DNA from 4 places in the Weizmannia acidilactici genome. Region 1 is predicted to be linked to each of the others. Evidence: riboswitches for the same ligand, from Rfam matches in the RefSeq annotation. Region 1 holds a riboswitch; each other region holds the start of a gene.
The links. Region 1 has a riboswitch for thiamine pyrophosphate ahead of GBH70_RS11905 (MTH1187 family thiamine-binding protein). Riboswitches for the same ligand answer to the same signal wherever they lie in the genome.
Positions count from the first base shown of each region.

Region 2: linked by a shared signal. The riboswitch ahead of thiM (hydroxyethylthiazole kinase) and the one ahead of GBH70_RS11905 (MTH1187 family thiamine-binding protein) in region 1 are both predicted to bind thiamine pyrophosphate.
Region 3: linked by a shared signal. The riboswitch ahead of GBH70_RS08105 (ABC transporter permease) and the one ahead of GBH70_RS11905 (MTH1187 family thiamine-binding protein) in region 1 are both predicted to bind thiamine pyrophosphate.
Region 4: linked by a shared signal. The riboswitch ahead of thiT (energy-coupled thiamine transporter ThiT) and the one ahead of GBH70_RS11905 (MTH1187 family thiamine-binding protein) in region 1 are both predicted to bind thiamine pyrophosphate.

Region 1 covers NZ_BKZR01000032.1:13,570-21,633, forward strand. Annotated here, with positions in the region: gene GBH70_RS11870 (arginase family protein) at 1-702, shown strand, start outside; gene GBH70_RS11875 (homoserine dehydrogenase) at 819-2,114, shown strand; gene thrC (threonine synthase) at 2,118-3,182, shown strand; gene thrB (homoserine kinase) at 3,179-4,099, shown strand; gene GBH70_RS11890 (ABC transporter ATP-binding protein) at 4,171-4,920, opposite strand; gene GBH70_RS11895 (ABC transporter substrate-binding protein) at 4,917-5,915, opposite strand; gene GBH70_RS11900 (ABC transporter permease) at 5,912-6,709, opposite strand; gene GBH70_RS11905 (MTH1187 family thiamine-binding protein) at 6,660-6,983, opposite strand; TPP riboswitch at 7,059-7,162, opposite strand; gene GBH70_RS11910 (RraA family protein) at 7,250-7,882, opposite strand; gene GBH70_RS11915 (amidase) at 7,965-8,064, opposite strand, start outside.
Region 2 covers NZ_BKZR01000039.1:12,172-20,235, forward strand. Annotated here, with positions in the region: gene GBH70_RS17350 (hypothetical protein) at 390-833, shown strand; gene GBH70_RS17355 (hypothetical protein) at 808-1,284, shown strand; gene GBH70_RS17360 (methyl-accepting chemotaxis protein) at 1,320-2,129, shown strand; partial or broken gene GBH70_RS13085 (sodium ABC transporter ATP-binding protein) at 2,191-2,409, shown strand; gene GBH70_RS13090 (GntR family transcriptional regulator) at 2,560-2,931, opposite strand; gene GBH70_RS13095 (GNAT family N-acetyltransferase) at 3,026-3,448, shown strand; TPP riboswitch at 3,783-3,892, shown strand; gene thiM (hydroxyethylthiazole kinase) at 4,284-5,105, shown strand; gene thiD (bifunctional hydroxymethylpyrimidine kinase/phosphomethylpyrimidine kinase) at 5,102-5,905, shown strand; gene thiE (thiamine phosphate synthase) at 5,902-6,546, shown strand; gene GBH70_RS13120 (hypothetical protein) at 6,724-6,993, opposite strand; gene GBH70_RS13125 (MOSC domain-containing protein) at 7,473-8,064, shown strand, end outside.
Region 3 covers NZ_BKZR01000017.1:9,716-17,779, reverse strand. Annotated here, with positions in the region: gene GBH70_RS08125 (ROK family transcriptional regulator) at 1-579, opposite strand, end outside; gene xylA (xylose isomerase) at 791-2,125, shown strand; gene xylB (xylulokinase) at 2,184-3,686, shown strand; gene GBH70_RS08110 (sugar porter family MFS transporter) at 3,714-5,093, shown strand; TPP riboswitch at 5,207-5,309, shown strand; gene GBH70_RS08105 (ABC transporter permease) at 5,410-6,174, shown strand; gene GBH70_RS08100 (ABC transporter substrate-binding protein) at 6,187-7,176, shown strand; gene GBH70_RS08095 (ISL3 family transposase) at 7,242-8,051, opposite strand.
Region 4 covers NZ_BKZR01000024.1:41,251-49,314, reverse strand. Annotated here, with positions in the region: partial or broken gene GBH70_RS17810 (IS110 family transposase) at 1-542, opposite strand, end outside; TPP riboswitch at 1,067-1,167, shown strand; gene thiT (energy-coupled thiamine transporter ThiT) at 1,219-1,809, shown strand; gene GBH70_RS10185 (CBS domain-containing protein) at 2,212-2,673, shown strand; gene GBH70_RS10180 (FAD-dependent oxidoreductase) at 2,740-4,269, shown strand; gene GBH70_RS10175 (LysM peptidoglycan-binding and 3D domain-containing protein) at 4,482-5,276, shown strand; gene GBH70_RS10170 (DNA topoisomerase III) at 5,488-7,653, shown strand; gene GBH70_RS10165 (amino acid permease) at 7,660-8,064, opposite strand, start outside.

The DNA.
Region 1 (8,064 bases):
ACACATGAAACCATTAATCTAAAAAACTTGCACCATACGAATCTTTTTTGCGAAGAAGATTCCCTCCGCAAAATTGAAGCCGCACTGAAACGCCGTACGCAAAGGGGCATTACTTTTCTCGGCAGCGGCAACTACCACTATGTTTCTTCTCTGCTTTTAAAAGAGGCGCCAAAGCCTTTCACCCTTGTGCTGTTCGACAATCATCCCGACATGGATAACGGTTTTGAACAAAAAATGCTCTCATGCGGGTCTTGGGTCTCTTACGCCCTGAAAACCAACCCGCTTCTTGAAAAAGTGGTCATGATCGGACCGACTTCGATTCAAGCACACTTCCGCCCTCCGTATTCCGTCCAAATTTTCCCTTTTACGAAACAGCATCATGAAGACCGTAATTTGGTTTTATCAGCCATCCATACCGATATGACCTACATCAGCATTGATAAAGATGTCCTTGATCCGGATTTTGCCGAAACAAACTGGGACCAGGGCGTAATGGACAAGCAGGAACTATTTTCGTATATAGCAGCTATTCTCGAAGAAAAACAGGTTTTCGGCATTGATATATGCGGGGAAACCCCAGTCTCACCAGCCGAACGCTTTTTGCCGCATGCTTCCGGCATCATCCGTAAAAATGATGCGGTCAACGCAGAAATATTGGCACTGTGCCTGCAGGCGGAACCCCGACACGTTGTTGGTGCATAAAAATTTTTCCTACTTTTTTAAAAAGAAAGTCTTGATCTTCCTCTTTAATCATGTTTTAATGTCTACTATACAAAGACATTTGTTCTCTTCAAAAATACATAAAGAGGTGTGATCAAATGAAAACGGACGTTTCAATCGGCTTGCTCGGCTTAGGGACCGTCGGCTGCGGCGTCGTCAAACTAATCCGCCAGCATCAGGAAGAACTAGTCCATCAGCTTGGATATGAAGTGAAGGTGAAACGCATATTGGTGCGCGACATCGAAAAAGACCGCGATATAGAAATTGATCCCGCCTCGATTACCTTAAATCCCGATGACATATTGAATGATCCGGAAATTGATGTAGTGGTCGAAGTGATGGGTGGCGTCAACGAAGCTCGCCAATACATTATAAAGGCGCTGGAAAATAAAAAGCATGTTGTCACCGCCAATAAAGATTTAATCGCTTTATACGGCCCGGAACTCCAGGAACTTGCCTGGAAAAACCAATGCGACCTACTGTATGAAGCGAGCGTCGGCGGCGGGATCCCGATTATCCGGGGACTGACTGACGGACTTGTTTCCGACCGGATCCAAAAAGTAATGGGCATTGTCAATGGAACAACGAATTTCATTTTGACGAAAATGATGGATGAAGGTGTTTCGTACGAAGAAGCGCTAAGAGATGCGCAGGCGCTTGGATTTGCCGAAGCCGACCCGACCGCGGATGTGGAAGGACTCGATGCGGCGAGGAAAATGGCGATTTTGGCAAGGCTTGCATTCTATACAAATGTAAAACTGGAAGATGTGGAGGTGGGAGGGATTACGAATCTATCATCGGAAGATTTGCATTACGGGAAAACGCTCGGTTATACGATGAAGCTGATCGGTGTGGCGGAGTGCCAGGATGAGCAAATCGAAGTCTGCGTGCAGCCGACTTTTGTAGCCCAAAATCATCCGCTCGCTTCAGTCAAAAATGAATTCAACGCCGTCTATATCAACGGGGAAGCAATCGGAGAGGCGATGTTTTACGGTCCGGGCGCCGGAAGCATGCCAACTGCAACAGCTGTGGTGAGCGATGTGGTCGCCGCCATTAAAAACATGCAGCTCGGTGTGAACGGCAGGAATTTGCGGGGCCCGCGCTTTGAACGGAAATTGATGCCGCTCGATCAGCGCTACGGTCAGTTTTATATCCGCTTGCATTTAAAGGATCAGGTCGGCGCTTTTTCAAAAATTACCTCTGCGTTCAGTGCATTGGACATCAGTTTTAAACGGATTTTGCAGACGCCTGATAAACGGGATGAACTTGCGGAAATCATCATTGTAACCCATAAAGTTTCGCTTGACCGTTTCCAAAAAGTACTGCTGCAATTAAACGAAATGCCTGTCGTTAAAGAAGTGAACAGCTATTACCTTGTTGAAGGAGAGGCGTAAAATATGAATCAATGGCCAGGATTATTAATACAGTATGAAGCATTTTTACCCGTAACAGACAAGACACCGGAACTGACTTTATATGAAGGAAATACACCGCTCATTCCATTTGCGCGCCTCTCGGAAAAACTCGGCGTGGAACTGTACGGAAAATTTGAAGGCTTAAACCCGACCGGATCTTTTAAAGACCGCGGTATGGTGGTGGCCGTCGCCAAAGCGATCGAAAACGGCAGCAAATCGGTGATTTGCGCTTCAACCGGAAATACCTCGGCTTCTGCTGCTGCATACGCGGCCAAAGCGGGGATCCGCGCGATTATCGTCATTCCGAGCGGAAAAATCGCACTCGGCAAACTAGCCCAGGCAGTGATGTACGGAGCGGAAATTGTAGAAATTGAAGGCAATTTTGACCAAGCGCTGAAAATCGTAAGGAAGGTGAGCGAAACATCGCCGGTCACGCTTGTAAACTCCGTCAACCCTTACCGTTTGGAAGGCCAAAAAACGGCCGCATTCGAAATTTGCGAACAGCTCGGTTCGGCGCCGGATGTGCTTGCGATCCCGGTCGGAAATGCCGGAAACATCAGTGCTTATTGGAAAGGGTTTAAAGAATTCCATGAAAAGTTCCGGACAGGGTTGCCGGAAATGCACGGCTTTGAGGCGGAGGGCGCCGCGGCGATTGTCCAAAACCGCGTCATCGAAAATCCGGAAACCGTTGCAACGGCAATCCGCATCGGCAATCCGGCAAGCTGGAAATTGGCTGTTACTGCCCGCGATGAATCCAACGGTGACATCGATTCGGTTTCAGACCCGGAAATTTTGGAAGCTTTCCAGCTGCTTGCCCGCAATGAAGGGATTTTCGCCGAACCCGGTTCATGCGCTTCAATCGCCGGTGTGATCAAGCAGGTGAAAACGGGACAGATCAAAAAAGGAAGCAAGGTTGTTGCCGTCCTCACCGGAAACGGATTAAAAGATCCGCAAACTGCCATGTCACAAGTAAATGTCCGGCCTGCCGTGCTGCCGGCTAATGAAAAAGCCGTGATGGACTATCTTTCAAATGTGATCCATGTATGAACAGGTTGACAATCCGCGTGCCCGCCAGCACGGCAAACCTCGGGCCCGGATTTGACTCTGTCGGGATGGCGCTTAACCGCTTTTTGACGCTCGAAGTATATGATCATGATGAATGGGTTTTTGAGCAGGTTTCGCCGCTTTTGCCGCCGCTGCCGGCAGACGATGATCCTTTTATCTTAAAAATTGCACGGCAAACCGCTGATTTGTATCACGCTTCTCTTGCCCCGTGCAGAGTGGTTGTAGACAGCGAAATCCCTCTCGCCCGCGGGCTCGGAAGCAGCGCCTCGGCTGTGGTCGCCGGAATAGAACTGGCCAACTACGCCGGAAATCTCGGCCTTTCCCCGCAGGAGAAACTGGATCTCGCTTCCAAGATTGAGGGGCATCCCGATAATGTTGCTGCGTCGTTATTTGGCGGGCTGATTGTCTCGGCGGAGCATGGGGACGGACGATTCGAAGTTGTACCATTTTTTGACATTATGGCCGATTTGCTGCTGTTTATCCCGGATTATGAACTGAAAACAGAAGACGCGCGGAAAGTGCTCCCTGAATTTTATGTTAGGAAAGAAGCTGTAAAGGGGAGCGCAGCCAGCAATCTTTTCATCGCCGCACTCATCGGCGGGCAGTATGAACTGGCCGGCAAAATGATGGAGCAGGACCGTTTTCATGAACCGTACAGGATCAAATTAATTCCGGAATTTATGGAAATCCGGCAGTTGGCCAAATCGCTCGGCGCATACGGCACTGTGATCAGCGGCGCCGGCCCGACGATCATTTCGTTGGTGCCGTTCGGTCGTGCAGAAGCAATGGCGGAAACGCTTCAGGCGCATTTTCCCCATATGTCAGTAGAAGCAGCCAAAATTGACCATACAGGCCTTGTCGTCGAAAAATTTGCGGCATTCAATATGCTGAATCATTAAAAAAAGGTGTTGATGCCCAGGCATCAACACCTTTTTTCATCATTCGACATTGCCAGTTCCGCTTATTCTTGTCACCTTCCTAAAAAGGAAGCAAGTTCACTTAACAGTTCATCCTTATCTTTTTTCAATTCTTCTGAAGCGAGCATGTCCAGTTTGCGCGGCCGCGGCAGGTTCACTTTCAGCTCGTGGATAATTGACGATGGCTGCTGCGACATCACAAAGACGCGGTCCGATAACAAAATCGCTTCATCCAAATCATGGGTCACCATTAAGATTGTCTGGTTCCCTTTCTCCCATGAATCGAGAAGCCAGCGGTGGACATCCATTTTCGTAAAAGCATCAAGCTTTCCGAACGGCTCGTCCAGCAGCATGAGCGGCTTTTCACACAAATACGTCCGCAAAAAACTGATCCGCTGCCGCATGCCTCCGGATAAAGAAGAAGGATAGTGGTCCGCATAATCTTCCAGCCCGAATTGCCGAAGCACATCCCTTCCCCTGGAAATACGATCCCGTTTCGGCATACCCTTCATTTCCAGCGGAAGGACGATATTTTGCAGTGCGGTCCGCCATGGCAAAAGCAAATCCTGCTGTGGCATAAAACTAATCGCATCCTGAACAGCTGACGGCCGGCTGCAGAGCCTCACTTCCCCGCTGTCCGCCTTTTCGATGCCGGCAATGATATTCAGCAAGGTGCTTTTCCCGCAGCCGCTCGGGCCGACAAATGCGCAAAACTCGCCTTCCCGGATGTCGGCGCGGATATCGGATAATACTTTATTTCCCCCAAACGTTTTCGAAACGCCGTCAATTTGCAAGTACATCATGGCTGTCCAGGAAGAAATTCATTTGTGTAGGCAGCTTTGATGTCAATTTTTTTCTTGATGACCTTATGTTTATAAAGGAAGTTCATATACCTGCTCCACACTTCTTCCTTCTGAACCCCCCATTCCTTCGCATCATCCTGGTATTTTGTGCTCAGCCATTTTTGGCTTGCACGGATCAGGCCTTTATTTGTATCCGGCACGTCTTTGATAAAAATATCGGCCGCCTGCTCCGGATGCTTAATCGAAAACTCATATCCTTGCGCAGTAGCTTTCATAAAAGATTTGACAAGTTTTTTATCATCTTTCGCCAGCTTTTCGCTTGTAATAATGACAGGGCTGTAATAATCAAGTGCAGGATCCAAATCTTTCACCAGGATAATGTTCAATTTTTTCCCTTCACGCTCTGCCTGGATGCCGTCCCAGCCGTAATAAATCCATTCAAAATCGGCTTCACGCCCGATCGATTTGAAAAAATCCGTCTGCCCGAGCACGATGTTTTTGACTTTGCTGTAGTCGGCACCGTATTTTTCCATGACTGTTTTAATCACAGCTTCTTCAGATGGGGAGCCCCATCCCCCGTAACGTTTCCCCTCAAAATCTTTCGGCGAGGTGATATTGTCCTTTTTCAGGGAAGCAAAACCCGATGTGTTGTGCTGGATAATGGCGGCAATCGAAACAATCGGAATACCTTCCACCCGGGCTGTTGTCACATTTTCCTGGTAGCTGATCCCGAAATCGGCTTTGCCGGATGCAACCATTTGTTCAGCGGTAATATTGTCGCCGGGCTGGATGATTTTTACATTCAAGCCTTGTTTTTTATAGTAGTTTTTCGTTTTGGCCACATACAGGCCGGTATGATTTGTGTTCGGGTACCAGTCCAGTACAACCGTCACTTTTTGCAGCGCTTTTTTGCTGCTGCTTTTCTTCCCGCTGCCGGAGCATCCCGCCGCAAGAAGCAGCATAACAGCAGATAGCACAATCCAAATTTTTTTCATTGATCGTCTTCCTTTCTGTAAAACCATGGCGCAGATAATCTTTGCAGCGTTTCAACGGCGCCATATAAAAGAAATGTCAGTGCTACAATGATGGCCGAGATGGCAAACAGGCGGGCGGTCATAAAAGATTTCGTTGCCCTTGTCAGCATGACGCCGAGCCCTTCGCTTGCGCCGAGCCACTCGCCGATAATGGCGCCCATCACACTATATGTAACGGCGATTTTTAAGCCGGAATAAAAATAGGGAAGCACAGCCGGAAATTTGACTTTCCGGTACACTTGCCATTTTGTCGCATGCATCGTCTTTAAAAGTTTGATCAGATCCTTGTCCACGGTTTGGAACCCTTCCAAAATGCTTAACGCCAGCGGAAAGAAGCAGACCAAAATCACAACGATCACTTTTGGGCGCAGGCCGAAACCAAACCAGACGATGAGAAGTGGTGCAATCGCCACAATCGGTACCGTTTGCGAGACCACGAGCAGCGGCTGGATGAACGCCCGGAAAATGGGAACCATGTCCATCAAGACAGCAATGGCCGCACCGATGGCAATGGAAAAGGTTAGCCCGATCAGTACTTCTTTTAAAGTTTGCCAAATATTGGGCCAAATCATCCCTTTCATGCCTGCCATTTCCTGCCACACCTCCGTCGGCTTCGGCAGCATCCATTCACTAACATGAAACCCTGTCGTAACCGCCTGCCATAAAAAAAGCAGAAAGACGAGCCAGGCAGCAGTGAGGCAAGCGTTAACGAACGGGCTGCGGCGCTTGTGTGCGGTACTTTGCAATTTTTTCATCAATCGTCACCCCGGTGCTTGGGCGGTAATGGATCTTGATCGAGGTGACCACATCAATGGCCCCGGCTTCGATGCAGGCATCCTGCGCTTTTTTAATGATTTCAAGCAGTTCGTCCAAATCGCCCTCCATCGTGGTTTCCATCGCGCCGACTTCATAACGCACGCCGGATTTTTGGACCACTTCAATCGCGCGGTCGACGACACCATATAAGTCATCGGTTTTGATATGCGGAACCACCGAAAACGAAACGGTTACTTGCTTTGATTTTCCCATGATTTTCTCCTCCTTTGGTCAATAAATAAAAAAGGCTTTCATTGCGTGCGCAAGAAAGCCAGTCATTCCCAAAACATGATTCTTTATATGGCTCCCTACGCTGGTATTATCCAGATCAGGTTAAAGGGTCGATGCCAAACCGCATCCTCTCAGCCAAACCGGCTCCCCTGCTCTTTTCCTATTCGGCTCTGTTCATCATCAATGCGGACCAAATCCTTCTGTTTATTATTGTAACATGAAATCCCGGTTGCACAACAAAAAATTGTTTACACCGTTTTCCCTGCTTTTTGCAGCATCTTGTCCAAGTATTTCAAAATCTCTTCGCGGTTGCCGCTTACCTTTGCTTCCCGCTCTTCGTCTTTTCTCAGCTTATTCGCCGCTTTTTGATAGACTTCTTCTTCTTTCTCCCGGGGCACGACAACAACCCCGTCCGCATCCCCGACAATGATATCCCCGGGGCGTACCGGTACGCCGCCGCAAGAGATTGGGACATTCACTTTGCCGTTTCCCGCCTTTCCGCCGGCTGCAACGGTTGTACCTTTTGCAAAGACCGGAAAATCCAACGCCAAAACTCCTTTAATATCGCGGATCACGCCGTCAACGACAACACCTTGGATGCCGAGCGTTTTCGCCATCCCGAGAACAAAATCACCGGCAATCGCCCGGTATAAATCGCCTTTTGAATCAATCACCAGCACATCCCCCGGTTTTGCTTCCCGTATTGCCTGAATCACCGCAAGATTATCCCCGACCGGCATTTTCACTGTAAAAGCCCGGCCGGCTAATCTAAAACCATCGTTTAAAGGCTTGATCTCCGGATCGAGGTTGTTCATTCCATTCATCGCATCGGATATGCAGGTTGTCGGCAAATGTAAAAACTGTTCAATCATCATCTCCATGTTCATGCTCCCTTTGTTTGATTATTCTTACTATATTGTACCGCGAAAAAACACCTTTGAAAATATTGTTTTGGCATCGGTTTCAAAAATTCAGATTTTCTTGCGTCCCAACCCAAAGTTCGGACTGTTCAATCGCACAGGACACATCAAACAGCCAGTGCTCATTTCCTTTTGGAGCAATC
Region 2 (8,064 bases), on a different contig from region 1:
AATTCTAAATCCTTTACTTCATCTGTACTTTTTCCTTGTAGTTTGGGGGTTCTACTTCAAGATGAGCGTTTAAGTACTTGCTTTTTCCTGAAAAACCAATTATTTTCTCCTTACGCTGTCAGGCTGCTAAAAAAGCGAGATAAAAAATATTAGGATGTTGTTCTATCATCCATAAGCATGTATCCTTCCCCATCTTTGCATATCGATATTTATTATGCAATTCCTGCTTTTTGTAATTTTTGTTCCTCTGTACTGAATACTTTTAGAAAAACCTCTACAACAAATTTTGATAAATTGATAGAGTAATCGATAAAATCATAGCATAATATACTCACATAAAATGTCATATTTTATCACATAAAAAGTTGAGGCTTGTTGGAGGTTGTCGAATGTTTGGATGGTTAGGTTGGAAAACGGGATGGCCGCTTTGGCGTGCGTATCGGCGGAATCAGTATTTAAAAGAAGATGTAGAAGAAATTTTCGAAGGCATCGCCGAAACGAGAAAGCAGCTTTTGTTCCACTGGACGGAAGAAAATTGGTCATTATTGGAAAAGATGGAGCAGCAGTTAAGCAGTACGGAAGAAAAGAATGATGAGAATCTTGAACGCTTATTTTCATCATACTTAAAGCGCGGACAGGATTTTTCGGAACTGTTCTTGCTGGATATGAACGGTCGGTTGTTACATATTCAACTTATCGTCAGCATATCGGCACTTCCTATGCAGGGAGATCCCCTTGCCAGCCTGGACTGGAAGAACCAAAAAGGGAAAGAATTGCCTATATGGTCCATTTGCAGATCCACTGACTTTGAAAATTGGGCCAAGCACATCTAAATTTCACGATGAAATAACGCTGCTTTTCATTTTGCCGCTCATGGAAAACGGAAAATGGAAAGGGGCTTTATGCGGCAGGGTGCCGAACGATGTGCTTGGGGACCTGATCCAGAGGGAATCCGGTCATGTATATCCCGATTCAGGGGACAATTATATTTTTATGGCCAAATCGAATTTGAATCCTGATATTGTACCGGGGACGGCCTTATCGAGCAGCCGTTTTGAAGATTTAACGTTTACTCACGGTGATAATTTGAAAGATGGAGTTAGGACTCCTTACGGTACTGTAAAAATGAAAAATCACACGGAACTGGAATTGATTTTTACCGATCCTGCCACGGGTGAACTACACCCTGGTGTGATGAATACAATTCGGAATGGAAGCAACCTTTTTGTAACGTTTCCCGGTTACCCGGATTACCGGCATATCTGGTCATCGGAAAAGGCGTGACATTCCAGCTGCCGCATTGCCCGGATGTTTGGGGTATGATGTGTGAAGGGGATTTGGAAGAAGTATATCGGATGCACGGCGTGAACTGGCGATACAATTTTCTATATCGGCAGCTTACAATCGGGTTTATTATACTAAATGAGGTTTATTACATAACATTATTCGGCCTGCTCCCCCGCTTGGCCGGTGTTATTGGGCTCATTTTATTCAATACTGTGTACAGTTTGCTTGCCGGCCGTTTCCTCAACTGGAAATTATTCCAGCCGCTTGAAAATCACCTTCATATGATCAACCGATTTATCCGGATGAATGCCAAAGGGGAAGGAGACTTAACGAAACGGTTACAAGCAGATCAATTTCCTAATGATGAAACAAAGTCTCTCGCGATCTGGATTAACAATATGATCGATTCTTTGGAAGGCATTATGGTGCGGGTGAAGCGGGCTGCAGCGGATGTCCAGGAAAGCCAGCGCCAATTGAACGAGTCGACCCGTTCGACAGAGGCTTCCGCGGAACGGGTGAGCAGTAAAATGGCCGTCATGCTGAAAGGCACCCGCCAGCAATTGAGTGATTTGGATGTGGCTAAAGATGCTTCCCGGCAAATGAGTGAAACGCTGCGGAAACTCGAGAAAGCAGCATCCAAGCAGCTTGCGGTGGCCCAGGATGAAGTATCACGTATCGGAAATAAAATGGATCATATCCAATCAACTGTGAAAGAAACAAATGGGACAATTTACTCTTTTATCGGAACAACGGAAAAAATTAAACAGTTGTTGCAGGTCATTGACGAAATTTCCACGAAAACAAATCTGTTGTCTTTGAACGCTTCCATTGAAGCAGCGTGAGCAGGGGAGGGGCTTTGCCGTCGTGGCCAATGAAATCCGCCAGCTTACCGAATTGACAAAACAGTCAGCTCTTGTAAAAGGAGATAACCACCTGATTGACGAACAGACCCGAAAACAATTTCTGCATCTGCGGCAAACCGGAGACGGATTTGAAGGCATCACAAATCAAAAGAAAGAAGTACTGGAACGGATGCCTGGCGTACTGATGGAAAGGCCTACAATTGAGGACATCATGCTTGCATATATTGGGGGTGGGAAGAATGTTGCTGCCGCTCGTTAAAAAAGATTTTCTCCTTGTTAAAAAATATTTGTTGTTTCTGCTCATCTTTACAGCTGTTGCGCCGGTTTACCTTTCATCCCAATTACCGGAAGGCAGCGGTGAACTTGCATTTTTTGTAACGGTTCTTTACTTGGAGTATATTTTATTCAACTATGTATCGGAATTGAAGTCAATTTTGATTTGTTCATTTTCTTGGCCGGCTTTTTCATGTAACTGTTGATGGAAAAGCACGGTTTCCGGGAGGAGATCATTTTTGAAATCCGCAACAAATATCCCTTTTCGCGGCCTGCTTTCTGCATAGCTTTCCGCCGTCAATTGTTCGTAGGCCGATTGAATCGTATTGATGCTTAACCCGAGATATTCAGCCAGTTTCCGTTTGGACGGTAATTTTTCACCCGGGCGGATGTTGCCGGATAAAATTTCCTGCTTGATAAAATCAACAAGCTGCATATACAGCGGGATATTGCTTTCTTTGTTTAGAAACGGCGTTAATTCAATTATTTTTCTGCCTCCAATCTGCATTACTGGATCCTATCAAAAATTCGAATCTGGACCTTTTGATTATACCAGATTGTGATTAAATGAGTGTGAGCCAGTATGAAAGGAGATGTTGAAAATGGAAATAAAGGAATTGACAAACCGGGAGGAATGGAAATCAGCTTTTCCGGTGATGAAACAGCTGCGCGTGCATTTGGATGAGGAGCACTATCTTCAATTGGTCGAAGAAGCAGCCCGATCGGCAAATTATAAAATGTTTGCTGTATATGAAGGCGGAAAAATCGTTGCGGTAACAGGTTTTATGCCGATGATGACCCTTTACAACGGACGGTTTATCTGGGTGTGCGACCTGGTTACGGATGCAGCATGCCGGTCAAAAGGTTACGGGGCCAGGCTGATTGGATATGTAGAACAGTGGGCCAAAGAAAAGGGGTATGGCATTGTTTCCCTCTCATCCGGCCTGCAGAGAAAAGACGCACACCGGTTTTATGAAAAAATGGATTACGATAAAGTAAGCTATGTGTTTTTGAAAAGATTGTAAGACTTTACTTTGAATTTCAATATTATTTCAGATTGTGATTTTCAAATGATTCCAGATGTATCATATTCAATACACGGCTTGATATGGAGTGATGGGCATGGTATGCTAGTTAGCATTGTTTTCTTCTCGCCCCATTGCCATCAAGCTAAGCCCACAGAAGCTCCATGTCAAGCCACTAAAGGCATAATGATTCGTAATATAGAGTGCATATGTTAATTTTTCGCGAAAAATCCGGAATAATTCGAAAAAATTTACTGTTTTTTGCCGAATAATGTGCCCGTGTACACTTTACAAGGGAAAATAAAAAGCATATAATTGGTAAAAAGTAAATATTTCAGACTACTAGGGGTGCCCAAATGGCGGGCTGAGAGAAAAACATTTGTTTTTCAACCCTTTGGACCTGATCCGGATCATACCGGCGTAGGAAAGTAGGATTTTGAATGAACAATACTTTTTGCTGATCAAGTCAGGTCTTTACGGGCCTGGCTTTTTTGCATTGGAAAGGATGGGATAAATGAAACTGGAAGAACAAGTGGTGCTTGTAACAAGCGGAAGCAGGGGATTGGGAAGGGCAATTGTAAAAGCTTTTGCAAGAGAGGGGGGCGAAAGTTGTCATTTACTATTTTGAAAGTGAGCAAAAAGGAAAAGATTTACAGGAACATTTAGGAGAAAATACTTAAATAAATAGAAGCAACAACGCTGCTATAAAAAAATCACGGAATCGGAAAGATGATGCAGAAGCAATGCTATTTTTGCATTTCCATGGGCAAGAGCCGTGACCGGGCAAAAACTTGTCGTCGCCGGTGGACTCGTAATGGATTAGGAGGAGATCAAAATGGAAAAAACAAAACCGATTGAACTGCTTGAAAAAATCAGGGCGGTAAATCCGCTCATCCATAATATCACCAACATTGTCGTTGCCAATTTTACGGCAAACGGGCTTTTGGCCCTCGGGGCTTCGCCTGTGATGGCAGATGCCGTGGAAGAAACGGCCGAAATGGCGAAAGCAGCAAATGCGGTTGTACTGAACATCGGCACTTTAAATGAAAGAATAGTCGATGCGATGATTTTAGCGGGAAAATCCGCAAACGAAAACGATGTTCCGGTTGTGCTCGATCCCGTTGCTGCAGGGGCAACGCATTTCCGGACGGAAACTGCACAGAAACTTTTGCAGGAAATAAATTTTACCGCCATCAGGGGCAATGCGTCGGAAATCGCAAATCTGATCGGAATGAAGTCGAAGATTAAGGGAGTGGATGCAGGAGAAACCAACTTGGATGCCGGCGAACTGGCGCTAAGAGCTGCGAAAGAACTCAACACAACGGTAGTGGTGAGCGGGAAAACGGATGCGGTGTCAAACGGGTCTGATGTCTATCTCGTACATAACGGCCATCCAATATTAACAAAAGTGACTGGAACCGGGTGCCTCTTGTCTGCCGTTTGCGGCGCGTTTTTGGCTGTGGAAAAAGATCCGGTTACAGCTGCCGTATCGGCACTTGTTATGTACGGTACAGCTGCCGAAATCGCACGGGAAAAAGCAAGAGCGGATTTGCCGGGAAGTTTTCAAATCGAATTTTTAAACCAGCTTGCAACGCTTAGTGCCGAGGATTTGGAAGCGTATGGTTCGTTTGAAAAGAAAGCAGGGATTATTCAATGAAAAAAGCGTTGACGATTGCCGGTTCCGACTGTGGCGGCGGTGCAGGCATTCAGGCGGACTTAAAAACGTTTCAGGAACTGGAAGTGTATGGCATGTCGGTGATTACCGCCGTAACCGCCCAAAATACGCTCGGTGTCCAGGGCGTTTTTCCATTAGGGACGGAAGCGGTGGTCCGTCAAATCGATTCGATTGCGGAAGATATGGGGACGGACGCATTAAAAACAGGAATGCTGTTTGATTCTGCCATTATTGAGGCTATTGCGGAGAAAATCAAGGAATATCATTGGGAAAAAACCGTTGTCGATCCGGTGATGATTGCCAAAGGCGGGGAAACGCTGCTGCAGCAGGAAGCGATACACGCTTTAAAAAATAAGCTGCTCCCCCTTGCATTCATTGTGACACCGAATATTCCCGAAGCAGAAGAGCTTTCAGGAATTAAGATCCATCATTTCCCGGATATGAAAGAAGCAGCCCGGATCATTTCAGATTCCGGGGTCCGGTATGTCATGATTAAAGGCGGCCACCACGAAAATTCCCCGGTATCCCGCGATTTGCTTTTTGATGGGCGGAACTTTTACGAGTACACCGCCAAAAGATTCGTAACGAAAAATACACATGGAACCGGCTGCACGTTCTCATCCGCCATTACGGCAGAGCTGGCAAAAGGCGCGGACGTTTTCGATGCAGTAGCAACAGCGAAAGATTTTATTACGGCTGCGATTGAAGACGGCATCCAAATCGGAAACGGGCACGGGCCGACAAACCACTGGGCGTACAGGAAAAGGAGCATGGTAAAATGATAGAGGAGAAAGATTTGCGCGCTGCATTGAAATTGTATTTCATTATGGGCAGCCCGAACTGCCAGTCCCGCCCGCAGCAGGTGTTGGAAGATGCTATCAATGGCGGTGTTACTTTATTTCAGTTCCGGGAAAAAGGAAAAGGTGCGCTTAAAGGAGATGAAAAGAAAGCACTTGGAGAGGAATTGCAATGGATATGCAAAAACCATGGCATTCCTTTTATCGTAAATGATGATATTGATTTGGCTTTGGAACTGGATACGGACGGCGTGCATATCGGGCAGGAAGATGAGCCGTTGGAATCGGTTCGCGAAAAAATCGGGAATAAAATCATCGGTGTTTCAGCTCATACTGTCGAAGAAGCAAGGCAAGCAGTAAACGGCGGGGCGGATTATCTCGGGGTAGGCCCGATTTTCCCGACGAAATCGAAAGAAGATGCAAAAGCGGCGCAAGGAACATCTGTGATCACTGATATGCGGAAAAACGGTATCCGGCTGCCAATCGTCGGGATCGGCGGAATTGGCCGCGGCAATGCAAAAAGCGTCATAGAAGCCGGCGCTGATGGCATCTCGGTGATTTCTGCAATTGCGGGTGCTGGAGATGCAGCAATTGCTGCGGCAGCCTTGAAAAAAGAGTTAACTTGATGATCTAAATGTTCCATATGTAAACCGGCTGACCGAGATCGGAATCTCCAATGGTTGTTGTTTCTTTTTTCATAGAAATAACGGGAGGGGTTTCTTCAAATCCATCTACAAGTATGGTTCAAACCCCTTCTTTTTCATTTGTGTGAATAATGCTTCAACCAGTTCCTGCCAGGTACTTTAGCGCCGGGATTCTTTTAAAATATAGATGGCTATTAAATAACCGGAGCTTTCTTGTTTATTTGCTTTCGTTTTACCGCCGCCGGTAAAACTGATCATTTTCCCTTTTTGATTTTCAGTCATAAATACAGTTTGGTGGGAATCGGCCAGCACTTGATTCCAAAGTGTTATTTTTTCCTCGTATGTCAGGGTGTCCAGGCAGGCATCAGGCACGATCCCTTTGTAAGTCGTTTTCCACGCATCCACATGCACTTTCGCAATCCCTTCCACCTTTTGGTGCAGCTTTTCTAAATTTCATATCATCCTCCGGTTCATCGTATCTTAATTAAATTTTAGCATTATAAATTCACAAAAAAGTAAAATTTGACAGGGGATGGTGATGTTCAATCATAACATTGATGGTCAACTATACGTAGAATTTCTGCAGCAACATCATAAGGAAGCGTTATTTAATCTGATTGACAGACAGGTGAAATGCGACTGGCATTCAGGGACTGCATGATTTCGCACCAAGACAAGAACAGCGGAACATCCAGTTAAAAGAAGTATTGGAAACATTACCATTTGATATCGAAAACCATGTGGAAGATAAAAATGAATATATGAGGGCGGTTGATGAAAAAGTGAAATATTCGTGTTTAAATTAAGGGATCCCGTTCCATTTTCATATTCTTTTTTCAATTGTTTATCAAACCGGATTTCCGTTATGGTAAAATTTAGACAAACAGTTTAAAAAGGAGCGATGATGAATGGCAAAGGGCGTTGTCGTTTCGGTAAATGTTGGCAAACCGCAGCCACTGCCGTATAAAAAGAAAGTTGTGCAGAGCGGGATTTTTAAAGCACCGCAGGACGGCCCGGTTTTTTTAGCAAAAATCAATTTTGAGGGCGACGAGCAGGCGGATATCGTCCATCACGGAGGCGAAGACAAGGCGGTCTGTGTCTATATTGCTGACCATTTTCCTGTATGGGAAAAAAAGTTCAACCGCACGTTTGAACCCGGGGCGTTCGGCGAAAATATTACACTTTCCGGGCTGACGGAAGCGGATATACATATCGGGGATGTTTTTCAAATGGGGGAAGCGGTTGTACAAGTGTCCCAGCCGCGTGAACCGTGCTATAAAATTGCGGCAAGATACGAATTGGATCGTTTTCCGGCTGATATCATAGAAACCGGCTATACCGGCTTTTACATGCGCGTCTTGAAAGAAGGCTTTGTCCAAAAAAATGATCGGTTCATTTTGCTGGAAAAAGGGGAAAAGCAGCTTTCCATTTTGTATCTCAATCAAATCAGATATCATGATAAGACGAATTATGCTGCGATGGCGGAAATTTTAAGCGTAG
Region 3 (8,064 bases), on a different contig from region 1:
AGCCCCGGCATTTGCTTCGTTATCCACCCATACAGGGCAGTCAAAATGCTCTTCCAAAAGTTGCTTCAAATCCACATTCCGCCATCTGGAATTTGGCGTAAAGAGCACCTTTTGCTGGAGGTTTACGAACCCGTGGACACCGGCGCCTATCCCAATAATCCCATACGGTGATGAAGGCGCTTTGCTTGCAACAAGCCGTATCCTTTCGATGATAACCGATTTCACCATATCAAATGAAGGATCCTCAATTTCACAATAATCGCTGTATATCATGCCACCTTCCAGATCCGTTAAAACCGTTAAAATATAGTTTACCCCTATATCCACACCAATGGCATAACCGGCATTTTTATTAAACACCAGCATGACCGGCTTTCTTCCCCCACTGGATAATCCCGTTCCGATTTCTTTCACTAAGTTTTTTTCAATCAGCGACGAAATCTGTGAGGAAATCGTTGCTTTATTTAATCTTGTGATTTTCGCCAGTTTAGCACGGGAAATTTGATCATGTCTTACGATTTCATTTAAAATCACCCGCTGGTTCTGGTTTTTGATAAAAGTTTGATCAGCTGTATTCATTAGAATGCATCTCTCCATTTCGTATGTCCAATAAACGAATTCGCCGCTTTTTTATTTATTATATCAAAATTATATCGAAATTCGGTTGTTTTTTTCAAACGATCGTGCTAATATAAACACATACTTAGTTTAACTGTTAAACAAAGTAATCACCCAATATTTTTTAGGGCCCTATGTATGCGTTTACAAAATTTTATAGGAGGAAGCAGCAATGGCATATTTTCCAAACGTCAGCAAAATCACTTATTCTGGTAAACAATTAAAAAGCGATCTTTCGTTTAACCATTACAATCCGAAAGAAGTCGTCGCCGGCAAAACGATGGAGGAACATCTGCGCTTCTCGGTTGCATACTGGCACACCTTTACTGAGGCAGGGACTGACCCGTTCGGCGCAGGATCAAAAGTCCGCCCGTGGGATCGTTTCTCAGGCATGGATCTTGCGAAAGCAAGAGTAGAAGCGGCGTTTGAGTTTTTTGAAAAACTTGGAAACCCTTACTTCTGCTTCCATGACCGCGACATTGCCCCTGAAGGCGATACATTAAGAGAAACAAACAAAAATTTAGACGTTATCGTTGCAATGATTAAAGATTATATGAAAACAAGTAAGGTAAAACTGCTTTGGAATACAGCAAACATGTTCACCAATCCAAGGTTCATGCACGGCGCGGCAAGTTCATGCAATGCAGATGTATTCGCTTATGCTGCCGCCCAGGTGAAAAAGGCACTGGAAATCGGGAAAGAATTAGGTGCTGAAAACTATGTATTCTGGGGAGGGCGTGAAGGCTATGAAACTTTATTAAATACCGATATGAAACTGGAACAAGAAAATATGTCCAGATTCTTCCATATGGCTGTCGACTATGCAAAAGAAATCGGATTCGATGCCCAATTCTTAATTGAACCGAAACCGAAAGAACCGACGAAACACCAATACGATTTTGACGCCGCTACCGCCATTGCATTCTTGAAAACCTATGATTTGGATAAAGATTTTAAATTGAATTTGGAAGCCAACCATGCGACACTCGCCGGACATACTTTTGAACATGAAATCCGTGTCGCAAGGACGCACGGCATGCTGGGATCTTTAGATGCTAACCAAGGTGATCCGCTGCTTGGGTGGGATACGGATGAATTCCCGACAGACCTTTATTCCACAACACTTGCCATGTACGAAGTATTGAAAAACGACGGCCTTGGCAGGGGCGGATTGAACTTTGATGCAAAAACGCGCCGGACATCATTTACACCGGAAGATCTGTTCTATGCGCATATCGCCGGCATGGACAGCTTCGCCCTCGGCTTAAAGGTTGCCAACCGCCTGATTGAAGACAGAGTATTCGATGACTTTATCGAAGAACGCTATAGCAGCTACAAAGAAGGCATTGGGGCCGATATCGTTTCCGGCAGAGCCGACTTCAAATCTCTGGAAAACTATATTCTGGACAAAAAAGAAATCACTAACCAGTCGGGAAGGCTGGAACAACTGAAAAATACACTGAACCACTATATTGTCCAAGAAGCGTATCAAGGCGCTTTAGCTTAAAAATATGGATCCGGCCTGCCTAAAGGGCGACCGGGTCTATTTTAGCGAGGAGATTACCATGAAATATGCTATCGGTGTGGATTTAGGGACAAGTTCAGTGAAAGTGCTGCTTGTCGATCAGAACGGCCGGGTGGTTTCATCCGTATCAAAACCCTATCCATTAATCCAACCGCGGCCAGGCTACAGTGAACAGGATCCGGAAGAATGGGTGGAAAAAACAGTCCAGGCTTTAAAAGAACTGGTGGAAGAATCTAAAGTTCCCCGGGATGATATTGAAGGGCTCAGCTTTTCCGGCCAGATGCACGGCCTCGTGTTGCTCGATGAAAACTACCGGGTCATCCGCAATGCCATTCTATGGAATGATACAAGAACGACAGAACAATGCAAACAAATCGAACGGGAGCTGGGCGGCAAACTGCTTGAAATTACGAAAAACCCCGCTTTGGAAGGATTTACGCTTCCAAAAATCCTTTGGGTGAAGAAATACGAACCGGAAAATTTAAAAAAAGCACGGGTCTTTTTATTGCCGAAAGATTATCTCCGTTTCCGGTTAACCGGAACAATTGGCATGGATTATTCCGATGCAGCCGGCACGCTGCTTTTAGATATTGTAAACAAATCGTGGAGCACGGATATCCTGCGCGCTTTTGATATCCCGTCTGGAATCTGCCCGCCGTTAGTGGAAACAGAAGACGAAGTTGGGAGATTAATACCTGAAATCGCAGAAAAATGCGGTTTGTCCCCGGACGTGAAAGTATTTGCCGGCGGGGCGGATAATGCCTGCGGCGCAATCGGTGCGGGGATTTTAGAAGAAGGTAAAGCACTCTGCAGTATCGGCACATCAGGTGTTTTCCTTTCTTATGAAAAAGATAAAAACAAAAACTTCGGCGGTAAAGTACATCTCTTTAACCACGGGCAAAAAGATTCCTATTACACAATGGGCGTCACTTTGGCTGCCGGATATAGTTTGTCCTGGTTTAAAGATACATTCGCAAATTGCCAGCCGTTTACGGATTTATTAGAGGAAGCCGCGCTCTCCCCAATCGGCGCCAACGGGCTGATTTTTACCCCTTTTCTTGTCGGGGAACGGACACCTTATGCAGATGCAAAAATCCGTGGCACATTTACGGGAATAGACAGTTCCCATACGAAACGAGATTTTGCCCGCGCAGTGATTGAAGGCATTGTGTTCTCGATTCATGAAAGTGTTGAAATTTTCCGCAACTACGGAAAGAAAATAGACACGGTCATTTCGATCGGCGGTGGCGCCAAAAGCGACTTATGGCTGCAAATCCAGGCCGATGTTTTTAATGCGACAGTCATCAAACTGCAGAACGAACAAGGCCCGGGTATGGGAGCCGCCATGATCGCCGCAAGCGGATTAGGCTGGTACCCGTCTTTAAAAGATTGCACAGAAGCTTTTATCCAACCAGGCCAAACATTCGAACCGATACCTGAGAATGTCAGCCGCTATCAGGCATTTTACCAAGTATATAAAGATGTATATCCGCATACCGTTGCGATCAATCACCAGTTGTTTGATTTAAGGAAAACCAATTGATCTTTCAAAACTTGGGAGGGAAAATAAATGAAGTTTAAAATAAATAATGGCCTGATTTATTTTTTCGGAGCATTAGGCGGTTTGTTGTTTGGCTATGATACAGGGGTAATTTCCGGCGCCCTTCTTTTCATAAAAAGAGATTTACACTTAACATCATGGACAGAAGGGGTTGTCGTTAGTTCCATTTTATTCGGCTGTATGATTGGTGCAGCGATTAGCGGGGCATTATCAGACAGATGGGGAAGGAAAAAGGTTGTCCTGCTTGCTGCAACAATATTTTGTATCGGTGCATTAGGTTCGGCACTGGCCCCAAATACAGGGATCTTAATCCTTTTTAGAATCATACTTGGATTGGCAGTTGGAAGTGCATCTGCGCTTGTGCCAATGTATTTATCGGAAATGGCACCGACTGCTATCCGCGGAGCATTGTCAAGCCTAAACCAGCTGATGATTATGGTCGGAATTTTACTGGCTTATATTATCAACTACGCCTTTGCTGCTTCTAGAGGGTGGCGCTGGATGCTGGGATTTGCATTCATACCCGGTCTATTGCTACTGATTGGAATGTTTTTTCTGCCAGAAAGTCCCCGATGGCTGCTTAAACAAGGAATGGAAAAGGAAGCCAGGTCTATTTTAAACTTTATGAGGAAAAACCAAGGCGTTGAAGAAGAAATCAAAGAAATCAAACTTGCAAATGAACTGGAAAAAAATCAAGGCGGTTTCAAAGAAGTAAAACAAGCATGGGTACGCCCGTCTCTAATCGCCGGCATCGGACTGGCTGTCTTCCAGCAAATTATCGGATGCAATACTGTCCTTTATTACGCCCCGACAACATTTACGAAAATCGGTCTCGGTGATTCTGCTGCAATTTTAGGAACCGTTGGAATCGGGATCGTCAATGTCATCATAACAGCCGTTGCTGTTCTCATTATTGACAAAGTTGGTCGAAAACCGCTTTTACTCATTGGAAATGCCGGGATGTCGATCGCTTTATTTATACTTGGGATTGTAAGCGCTTTGCTTGGCTCGTCCCCTGCCGCCAGTTGGACTACAGTCGTATGCCTGGCTGTCTATATTGCTTTTTTCTCATTAACTTGGGGGCCGGTTGTTTGGGTCATGTTGTCGGAAATATTCCCGCTTAAAATCCGTGGAATCGGCATGGGGATCGGCAGTGTAGCAAACTGGCTTGCGAACTTAATTGTTTCACTAACTTTTCCTAAATTAATAGAACAATTTGGCATTAGCACGATGTTCATCGTTTATGGCATTATGGGTGTTTTAGCATTTATCTTTGTAATAAGAAAAGTATCGGAAACTAAAGGGAAAAGCCTTGAACAAATTGAGATTGAACTTAGGAATAAATCATCTGACAAAGGCCTTAATCTCACACATTCAATGCAAAAGTAACAATTACGCATACGGCCGGAAAATTTACTGCCGGCCATTTATTCCAGCTGACCATTCCGATTTTCAATTGATTATGCTATAATTGCTTATATTCCAAACGAATAAAATATGCATGATTTCACTAGGGGAGCCACTGGCTGAGACGGGGCACCATGCTTCGGACCCTTTGAACCTGATCTGGATCATACCAGCGGAGGGAAGTGAGTACATAATGTGACATTACGGCCGCTCATTTCTCCGGAATTGGGCGGTTTTTTATTTGCGGAAGGAGTATGGCCCAAACGGTGAATCATGCACAACAAAGGGGGTCGAGTAAATGAAGTGGCAAAAATGGGCGCAAGATTACGGGCTGTTTTGTATTGTTACGATCGTGATAATCAGCGGATGGCAGTGGATCGTACAGAAAGGGTTTGTCCCGTCTTTTATCCTGCCCTCCCCTTCCCAAATCTATGAATCTTTTATGGCAAACCGCAGGCAATTAGTCGCCGTGCATTTGCCTGTAACATTGGAGGAAGTTTGCATCGGGTTTATTTTATCCGTTGCGGGCGGGGTCGCGCTTGGCGTCATCATGTATGTTTCCAAAACAGCGGAAAAAATCTTTTATCCATTTCTTGTGATCTCGCAAACTGTACCGCTCGTTGCGATTTCGCCCATATTTATGATGTGGTTCGGTTACACGATTTGGAGCAAAGTCGCCATTATTATTTTAACGGCCATCTTTCCGGTTGTGATCAGTACCTTTGACGGACTAAAAGCTGTTGATTCCGCCTATCAAAACCTGTTCCGGACAATGGGCGCCGGGCCGTGGGTGATTTTTCGAAAGCTCCATATTCCGATGGCGCTTCCCTCATTTTTGTCCGGGCTGAAATTATCCATTGTTTATTGCGTTACCGGGGCTACGATCGGGGAATGGCTCGGGGCAAACGCAGGGCTCGGCTATTTCAGCAGGCGGATGTCCGGATATTTGCAGGCAGGAGCTGTCTTTTCTGCTGTTTTTCTGCTGTCCGCGCTCGGCATGATATTATTTTTGCTCGTTTACGCGATCGAAAAAAGCATTTTGAAATACAGAACAAAGGCTTAAGGGGGCTTTCCAATGAAAAAACTATGGATTTTAACGGCTGCGCTTGCATTGATATTGGGTGCCTGCAGCAGCCGGGCAGACCACACATCAAAACATCATTTGCAAAAAATAACCATTATGCTCGACTGGTATCCAAATGCTGTCCATTCTTTTCTTTATGTTGCGCAGGAAAAGGGGTATTTTAAAGAACAGGGCTTGGATGTCAGCATTAAAATGCCGTCTGATACAAACGACCCATTAAAACTTGTCGCCGCCAATCAAGTAGATATTGCGCTGAGTTACCAGCCGCAAGTGTTAATGGCACGTGATGAAAACATCCCTGTCCAATCTTTCGGCGCAGTTGTCCGCCATACGCTTAATCGGGTGATGGTTCCGGCTTCAAGCAATATCCGGTCCCCGAAAGACTTAGCCGGAAAAACGGTCGGCTACTCATCCATCCCGCTTTATGAAGCAGCCATCCGTACAATGGTTAAAACAGATGGCGGAAATCCAAATAAAGTAAAAACGGTAGATGTCGGATATGACTTAATTCCTGCTCTGGCGACGCATAAAACAGATGCCATCATCGGCGGCTTTGTGAATCATGAAAAGCTGCTGCTGGAAAAAGAAGGACACGCTGTACGAACATTTAACCCTGCAAAATACGGCGTACCGGACTATTACGAGCTTGTTTTAATCGCAAACGAAAATAAGCTCAAACAGCAGCCAGAAATTTTTAAAAAATTCCTCACCGCAGCAGAAAAAGGTCAGCAATATGTCGAAAAGCACTCGCAAAAAGGGCTTGCCATTTTATTGAAGCACGAGGATCCGTCTTCGCCGCTTGACAAAAATGTGGAAACAAAGAGCCTGCAAATCCTTCTGCCGCTGATGGATGAAAAAAATAAACCATTCGCCTATCAGGATCCAAAATCCTGGGAAAAAGTATCAGATTGGCTCTATCAAACCAAAATGACAAAAACGCATATCAATGCTGAAAAAGCTTTTACAAATCTATCTAAATAAGGAAACTTGGCCGGCATCCCGCCGGCATTTTATTTTAGAAAGACGGCAAAACCAAAAAAGTTTCTCTAATCACTATGTTTCAATTCTTGTTTTCGTACCTGATCTAATGCTTCATTTACCATTTTCATGACATGAAATTTATCAAACGTAATCGTTGCATTCGGGAATTTCTCTTCAATACCCGAAATAAAGGCTGGTGACATATCGCAACAAAATTCTTTAATCTGGGAATGTAAAACCCCTTTACTGTCCAGAAACTGGCTAAACACCTGCAGTACTTCTGCACCTTTACCAGTAGTAGCGAAAATTAGGCGTTTGGTATCCATATCAATAAAAAATGTCACATATTTATGGCCTTTTGCTCGTGATGTTTCATCCATCGCTATATGAGTGACATTAGATACATCTATGTTTTCCATGGCTTTGTTGACATAATATTTAAATACTCGCCAAAGGCGCGTATCATGTTCGCCTACTTCACGAGCTACGGCAGCGACAGGCATTTCAACCATTAGCGACAACACATGGTGCTCAAATAATAATGAAAATCCAGCTCCTGGACGTGCCCAATCAATGACAACCGTACGTATTTTACCGCATGACTCACATTTTACTCGTGGCATTCTGGCATGGAGAATGGTCTTGTATTGCCAAAAATTTAGATGTCTCCAAGTCCGGTCTTGATCTTGTATATCATGAACTTTACATCCCGTTTTACCGCAATTAGGACAAGAAAATTCCGCTCCTGATTGATATTCAATATAAATGTGTAAGGTGTTTTCTTCTTTAGCTAATTCATTATGGAAAACATACCAAGGTTTAGGTATTTCTAACGCATCTTGGAATACATTATACTCTTCTTCAAAGTTTTTCATAAGACTATCACCC
Region 4 (8,064 bases), on a different contig from region 1:
CCAAACACGGACTGATCCACCTCTGTGGTGAAGGAGCTACACTTGTAAAACAGGTGCTGAAGAAACATTTGCTTCTCCCGTGTCATGTTTTCGGTAATGTGGAACCGCATCCGTGTGAGGCGTTGCGGGGCTTGGAATTGTTCACTCATGATGAGCGTCTTTTTCAAGCGCCCGAAACGAAGCCGGTCGGCAATGACCCAGGCATCATTCATGTCTGTCTTATCCATTTCGGCATAAGCCTTTTTGAAGTTTTTGATCTGTTTGGGGTTGATCACATAGACCTTAGAATTTCACTGATTTAACAGATCATCCTGATTAAAAAATATGGCCGGATGCCAACTATAGACAGACGTCGCTTCCATACCAATTTAGATCATCTTGATATGGTGAACCCATGATGTATGGACAATGGCATTACGCAATTCAGTAACACCTGGCAAGTTGTTCGCAACTGTAAGGGTGCTAAGCGTTTCGCCTTCCTGATTCATAAGGCAGGCTTTCATGTCCTTTGAGCTTACATCAATTCCGACAAAAAGTTTCATTGGATTGAACCTCCTTTCATTTTAGGATCAAGGGATCAGGCGCTTCGGGATGCCCCCAGATGGTTTGCCGATCAATCAGCCTCGCTTATCAGAACTCATCCGGAGCCACGAGCTGCGTCTGAACGCTGCCACGTTCAGCGTGGTGTTCACCGGAGGAACAGCCTACGGGTTAGAAGGTCGGGCAAAAACTGGGGACGCAGACTTTTTAAGTAGTCAAAGCTACAGAGTGTTCTCAACGTTAACCCAAATGATCCTAAGAACATTATCTAGGAACATCACGAAACGCCCAAGTCCTAAATTGATGTTTTCGGGGCTCGACCCGAAAACATCAAAGATTCACTTGTCAAAGAACAATCATTCAACTGAAATTGACTCATTTAATAGGATCGAAACTTATTATACGAGGGTGTCTTGGAATACCCGATATTTAAACAGTGTCGAGAAAAACTTAACACATACAAATAATCTTTTTTGTTGAAATGTTGCAAAAAGAGGTTTATATTAAAAATTGACAACTTCATGAACGTAACCACAGGGGGAGCGTTTAGCTGAGAGTGAACGTGAAGTTCTGACCCTTTGAACCTGTCCAGTTAATGCTGACGTAGGGATGTGGAATGCTTTTCTCTTGTCTCCCATGGTCAGTTATGTTCATGCATGCCAAAAGGGGGATTTTTTAATGAAAAATTTAAGTTTGCAGGCCATGATTGAAGCGGCGATTTTTGCAGCATTCTCGATGGTGTTGGATTTGCTGCCGTCCATAAAAGTGACATCGGGCATTTCCTTGTCGTTTGCGATGATGCCAATCTTTGTAGTGGCGTTCCGTTGGGGATTCATGGCAAGCGTATTGTCCGGCTTTATTTGGAGCCTCCTGCAGCTTGTCACAGGAGATGCGAACGACATTTTGAACCCGGTGCAAGGCATTATGGAATATCCGGTCGCCTTTTCGTTTATCGGCTTCGCAGGGTTATTGCGCCCGCTGATCCAAAATAGCAGCTGCTTAGGGCATAAAGGGGCCATGTCTGTATGGATGTCCCTTTCGGTTCTCGTCGGCAGCATCGCCCGGTATTTCTGGCATTTTATCGCCGGAATTGTTTTTTGGGGGTCTTACGCGCCGGCTGGACAATCCGCTTTTATGTATTCGCTAATCGTTAACGGCGGCACGATGATCGGCAATACGGTTTTGTGTGCGGCGATCACAGTAGTTCTGTTTAATGCCGCGCCGCAGTTGTTGACAAAATACCGGCACGAACACCGGAAAGCGGCATAAAGGATAAAAATTGGATGGTTTTAAATGTGAAAGCGGCATGTCTCCCTTGCGCGGGGCATATCCGCTTTTTCTTTTTGGCTCTGTTAAATGTTATTGTTGATGACCGTCTATATTTTGGATTTAAGCGGGTAAGAAGAGACTCCTACGGCTGAAGCATCGAGTGCTGTCTGCAGCAACGTTATCCCGATGTCGGACGCTGAACTGAAGGGAAGGCCTTCAAAACTTGGCACCGCGTTTTGACGAAGCAGCGGTTCCGGATTACGGCAAATATACCGACCCGGGCAGCCTTGGACATTAAGGCAAACCAATATCCTAAAATAGGCTAGGCTGTTTTCTCATTGCTTCCCATTCGGTAAAGGTTTACAATAATTGTAAACCTTATAACCACAAGGGGCGATTTAATTGGAAGTTAGAGATTTTATGATCCGCGATGTGATAACAGTGAAAAAAGAAACAACGATCCGGGAGCTGTTAAAAGTGCTTGTTGACCATAAAATCGGCGGTGTCCCTGTCGTCGACGGACAGGGGAAGCTGCTCGGAATGATCAGCGACGGGGATGTCATTCGCTTCCTGCAGCCGAAAGCGCGGACGGTCTACGATTTTTATATCACAATCGTCGTGAACGAACGTGAAGATTTTAACGAAAAGCTTGCGCAAAGCCTTGACTTGCCTGTTGAAAAAATCATGAAACGGCGGGAACTGTATACGGTGAAACCGGATGACGATTTTGAAAACGCCTTAAGTATTTTAGCCAAACACCATTTTAAAAAATTGCCGGTTGTCAATCCGGCCGGGCGCGTTGTAGGCGTCATCAGCAGGGGTGACATTATGCGCCAAATTACAACAAAACTGATCAACAGCTAAAATCATGTTTACGTTTTCCTCTCCGGGGAAGACTATTATTGAGAGTCTGACTCGGGAGGTTAAACGATGAACGAAAAATCAATTCCGCATTATCCGGAACCAATTTGGCGCAAAACAGTATCACTACCGCGTTTTCCCTCATTGCAAGAAGACATTGAGGCGGATGTGGCGGTTGCCGGCGCAGGAATGGCCGGGATTGTGACGGCATATTTGCTTGCAAAAGAAGGAATAAAAACTGTGCTTTTTGATGCGGGAGAAATTGCGAACGGCACAAGCGGCCATACAACGGCGAAAATTACGGCACAACACGGCCTCGTTTATGATGAACTGATCCAGCATATCGGCATAGAAAGGGCCGGGCTTTATTACAAAGCTAATGAAGCGGCCGCGTCCTTGATTAAAAACATCATTCGTGAAAACGACATTTCATGCAGTTTTTCCCATCAGGCTGCCTTTCTTTACACTAATTCGGATGATTATTTTGAAAAACTTGAGAAAGAAATGCGGGCATATGATACGCTCGGTATCCATGGCGAATGGCTGGATAGGCTGCCGGACGGGATCCCCGCGAAAAAAGCGGTAAAAATGGAACGCCAGGCACAATTCCATCCTCTTTCGTATTTAAAAGCTTTAGTCGAATTTTTAATGGAAAAGCAAGTCCCGATCTTCGAAAATACAACGGCTAAAGACATTGAATACGGCAACCCGATTAAAATCAAAACGGAAAAAGGGCACACGATTTCCTGCAATTACGTCTGCATTTGCACGCATTATCCTTTCTACGATGCAAAAGGGCTTTATTTTACAAGAATGTACCCGGAACGTTCCTATTTAATTGCGGTAAAGCCCGAAAAGCCATTTCCGGGCGGGATGTATATCAATACCGAACAGCCAACGAGATCCTTCCGTGAAGTGGAAGCGGAAGGTGAAAAACTGCTTTTGGTCGGGGGCGAAAACCATAAAACCGGCCAGGGCGGTCCGATGATCCGGCATTATGAAGTATTGCAGGAATTCGCCGAAAAAACATTCGGGATTGAAACATTTTATTGCCGGTGGTCGGCGCAGGATTTAACGACACTGGATAAAATCCCTTATATCGGGCCGGTTACGAAAATGGAACCGAATGTTTTCATTGAGACCGGTTTCCGAAAATGGGGGATGACGGGCACCCATGTTGCCGCCCTGATCATGCGTGATCTGATTTTGCAAAAAGAAAATCCTTATGTGGAAATGTTCGCACCGCAGCGTTTTGAAGCGGATCCAATGGTAAAGAATTTCGTTTCCGCAAATGTGGATGTAGCAGAGCACCTTGTAAAAGGAAAGTTTGATTTGCCGGATAAACCATTGGAACAATTGGAACCGGATGAAGGCGCCGTTGTCCGTATCAACGGAAAGCGGGCAGGCGCTTATAAGGATAACGAGGGAAACATCTATCTCCTCGATACGACCTGCACACATATGGGGTGCGAAGTGAAATGGAACTCAGGGGAACGGACATGGGACTGCCCGTGCCACGGTTCAAGATTTTCTTTTACAGGGGAAGTTGTAGAAGGGCCGGCAAAAGACCCATTGACAAAAATCGAATACCAGGAGTAAAGTTTGAAAAACACCGCCGAAATTCGACGGTGTTTTTTTGTATCTATGCGCGAAACTATGACAATATGCCTATGTTACAAATTTTTCACGATATTACAAAGGCTGCTTTTTGTGTAACCAAATCAACACTTTCCCGTTATCGGGCTGTTACTTCATTATGTTAGCATTTTTGGTGTTGGCGGAAAGTCGGCAAAAAGAGGAGGTTGCATTTTATGAAAAAAGCAGTAACAGCACTCGCGGCTGCGGTGACATTAACAAGTGTGATGGCTGCCAATGCTTCAGCCGCCGCCCCGGATACTTATACTGTAAAACAGGGGGATACACTTTGGGGGATTTCAAAAAAATACAACACATCCGTCAAAGAATTGAAGCAATGGAACCAGCTTTCCACAGAAACCATCTATCCTGCACAAAAACTGAAAATTTCCCCGAAAAAAGTTTACGTCATTAAAGCCGGGGATACCCTTTCGGAAATCTCGGCCAAATATGGAGTAACGGTCGAACAATTAAAAAAATGGAACGACCTGCCATCCAACATCATTTTCCCAAATGACGAAATTGTCATCCATACCAATCCCCGGAGCAAGATTACGGTGAAGGATGATTCTGCAGACGTCTCCGTTCAGGCAAAAACGAATACGGATCAGGCAAGGGTGGAAGTGAAAAAGCCGATGGTAAATGTACAAACATCCGAAAAAACCACTTCCCGCCCGCAAGGAAGGACAATAACCGTAACGGCAACGGCTTATACGGCCAATGATCCGGGCTGTTCCGGCGTAACGGCGACCGGCATCAATTTGAAAAACAATCCGGACGCAAAAGTGATCGCCGTTGACCCGAATGTTATTCCGCTCGGCTCAAAAGTGTACGTGGAAGGTTACGGAACGGCTGTTGCCGGCGATACCGGTGGTGCCATCAAAGGGAACCGCATCGACGTCCTTGTGCCGAATACGGGTGAAGCAATGAACTGGGGGCGCCGCACGATCCAGGTGACGATTTTGGACTAATGTGTTTATGCGCAAATGGAAGAAACAAAAAAATAGCATATACATCAGGAAGTGAAAAGGGTACGATGGGGGATCAACTGAATTTTTGGAGGCCGCCCGGCTAAACAAAGCTCAGACGAAGTGTTTTGTTTAGCCGGGCTTTTTATTTTGCCTTGGCATTTTCCGGAAAACATTGTAAAGTAAGGTTAGAAATCGAGAGGAGTGGTTGAGTTTGTCGTTTCCATTGATCATCGCCGAAAAACCCGACCAGGGGCTCACCCTTTGTTCGGTTTTTCCCTTTGTAAAACGCCAGGGCTATATCGAGATCCGTCCCAATGACATTTTCCCGGAAGGCGCCTACTGCACATGGGCGGTCGGCCATTTGGCGCAGCTCGTGCAGCCGGAAAGCTATAACCCCGCCTGGAAGCAGTGGAAGCTTGAAACGCTGCCGATCATTCCGGAAAAATTCCGATATGAAGTTTCCAAAACGAAATATAAGCAGTTTCATACCGTCAAAAAGTTGCTGAAAGATGCGCGTGTGACAGAGATTATCCATGCGGGCGATGCCGGCCGAGAAGGGGAGCTGATCATCCGCAATATCATCCATTTGTCCGGCATCAAAAAGCCGCTGAAGCGCTTATGGATCTCTTCTCTGACACCGCAGTCGATCAAGGAAGGGTTCCGGAATCTTTTACATGACGAAGATACCAGTTCTTTATATCATGAGGCATATGCTCGCGCTTGTGCGGACTGGCTTGTCGGCATGAACGCCTCGCGCGTCTACAGCCTGCTTCTAAAGCAAAAAGGGATCAATGATGTGTTTTCTGTCGGACGCGTCCAGACGCCGACCCTTGCTTTAATTGTAAAAAGGGAACTTGAAATCGAAAATTTTAAGCCTGAACCGTTTTGGGAAGTCACCGCCTTGTTTCAATTTGATGACAAACAATACGAAGGAAAGTGGGTAAAAAATGGCGAATCGCGTTTAAAAGACCCCGCCATGGCGGAGCGGATCGCCGCATTTTGCCGACAAAAACCGGCAAAAGTTGCGGCGCTTAAAAAAGAAAGAAAAGAATTCCAGCCCCCGCTTCTGTTTAATTTATCGTCACTGCAGGCGGCCGCAAACCAGGCTATTAAATTCCCACCGAAAAAAACGCTTGATCTGGTACAGTCTCTGTACCAAAAAGGGATCGTATCCTACCCGCGTTCCGATTCCAATTACGTCACAAAAGGGGAAGCCGAAACGTTTCCGGATATTTTGCAAAAACTGCAGACTTATCCTGAGTATGCCCCGTTTTTCCCGCTTCCGCACCCCTCCATCATCAACAATAAACGCTTCGTGAATGAAAAAAAGGTGTCTGACCACTATGCGATCATCCCGACTGAACAGGTGGTAAACCCGGAAAATCTTCCGAATGACGAGAGGAAAATTTACGATATGATTGTGCGACGTCTCATTGCCGCCCATTACGGAAATGCGGTTTATCATTATACTACGGTTAAGACGCTGGTGGACGGGCGCGCCGAATTTATTTCAAAAGGCACGCAGATGGAAAAAGAAGGCTGGCGCAAAGTCATTTTTGCAAATGAAAAAGAGAAAGACCGCATTTTGCCGGAAGTCAAACAGGGGGATAAGGGCATTGTAAAGGATGTCAAGATAAAAGAAGGCAAAACCCAGCCGCCGAAACGGTATACGGAAGGACAGCTGATTACGCTTATGAAAACAGCGGGAAAATTTATTGAAGATGAAGCACTTGAAAAAGTGATGGCGGATGTCGAAGGGCTCGGGACGGAAGCAACAAGGGCAGGGGTGATCACTTTATTAAAAGAGCGTAAATATATCGAAGTGAAGAAAAATCAGGTATATGCAACCGATAAAGCGAAAGTGCTCATCCGCGCGGTCGGCGGTAAAATCCTCGCCTCCCCGGAAATGACGGCAAAATGGGAGCAGCGTCTCCGGGAAATCGGGAAAGGGCAGGCATCCCCGGCTGGCTTCATGGAACAGTCAAAAAAGCTGTCAGCCAAAATTGTGCACGATGCAGTCCAATCCGCAAACGAATGGGATTTTTCCGGTTTGAAAGTGGATGAGATCAAAAGGGTGAAATCGAAATATACATTAGGCAAAAAGATGGGCAAATGCCCGAAATGCGGCGGCGATATCGTTGATAAAGGCAATTTTTACGGCTGCAGCGCCTATCAAAAATCGGGATGCACCTTTACGCTTCCGAAAGTCATACTCGGCAAAAAAATCAGCCAGGCGAATGTAAAAAAACTTTTAGCCGGCGAAGAAACAAACCTCATCAAAGGATTCAAGAAAAATGAAAAGGCGTTCGATGCCAAACTGAAACTGGAACAAGAAAAACTGCGCTTTATTTTTGGAAAAGAAAAAACGGAGGGTTAACCCCGCTTATTCGAGAGCGGGGCTATCTGCCTGACGGCGGTTTTTCTTCCGATTCACCAATATGGCAATGGCGATGATAAATATCATGACGATCAAGCTTGCATAAAACCCGGGGCGGATTTCTTTTTCCGCCAGTGTCCCGCTGATCGAGAGCAGCAGAACCACCATACCGATATAACCCATTATTTTGTCAGAGCCTTTCATTTTTAACACGCGCATTGCGGAGAGGATAATAAACAGCCAGTTCATTAAAAGCAAAATCCCGGCAGCTGTTGTAATGTATTCGTAAATTTTCCCCGGCAAAAGAAGCGCAGTAATTATGGATAAAACCAAACCGGCGGTAGCGAGTGCCAGTGATGGAAGGGGGAGGTTTTTCCACTTTTTGATCTTTTTCTCGAACAGTTTTGGCGC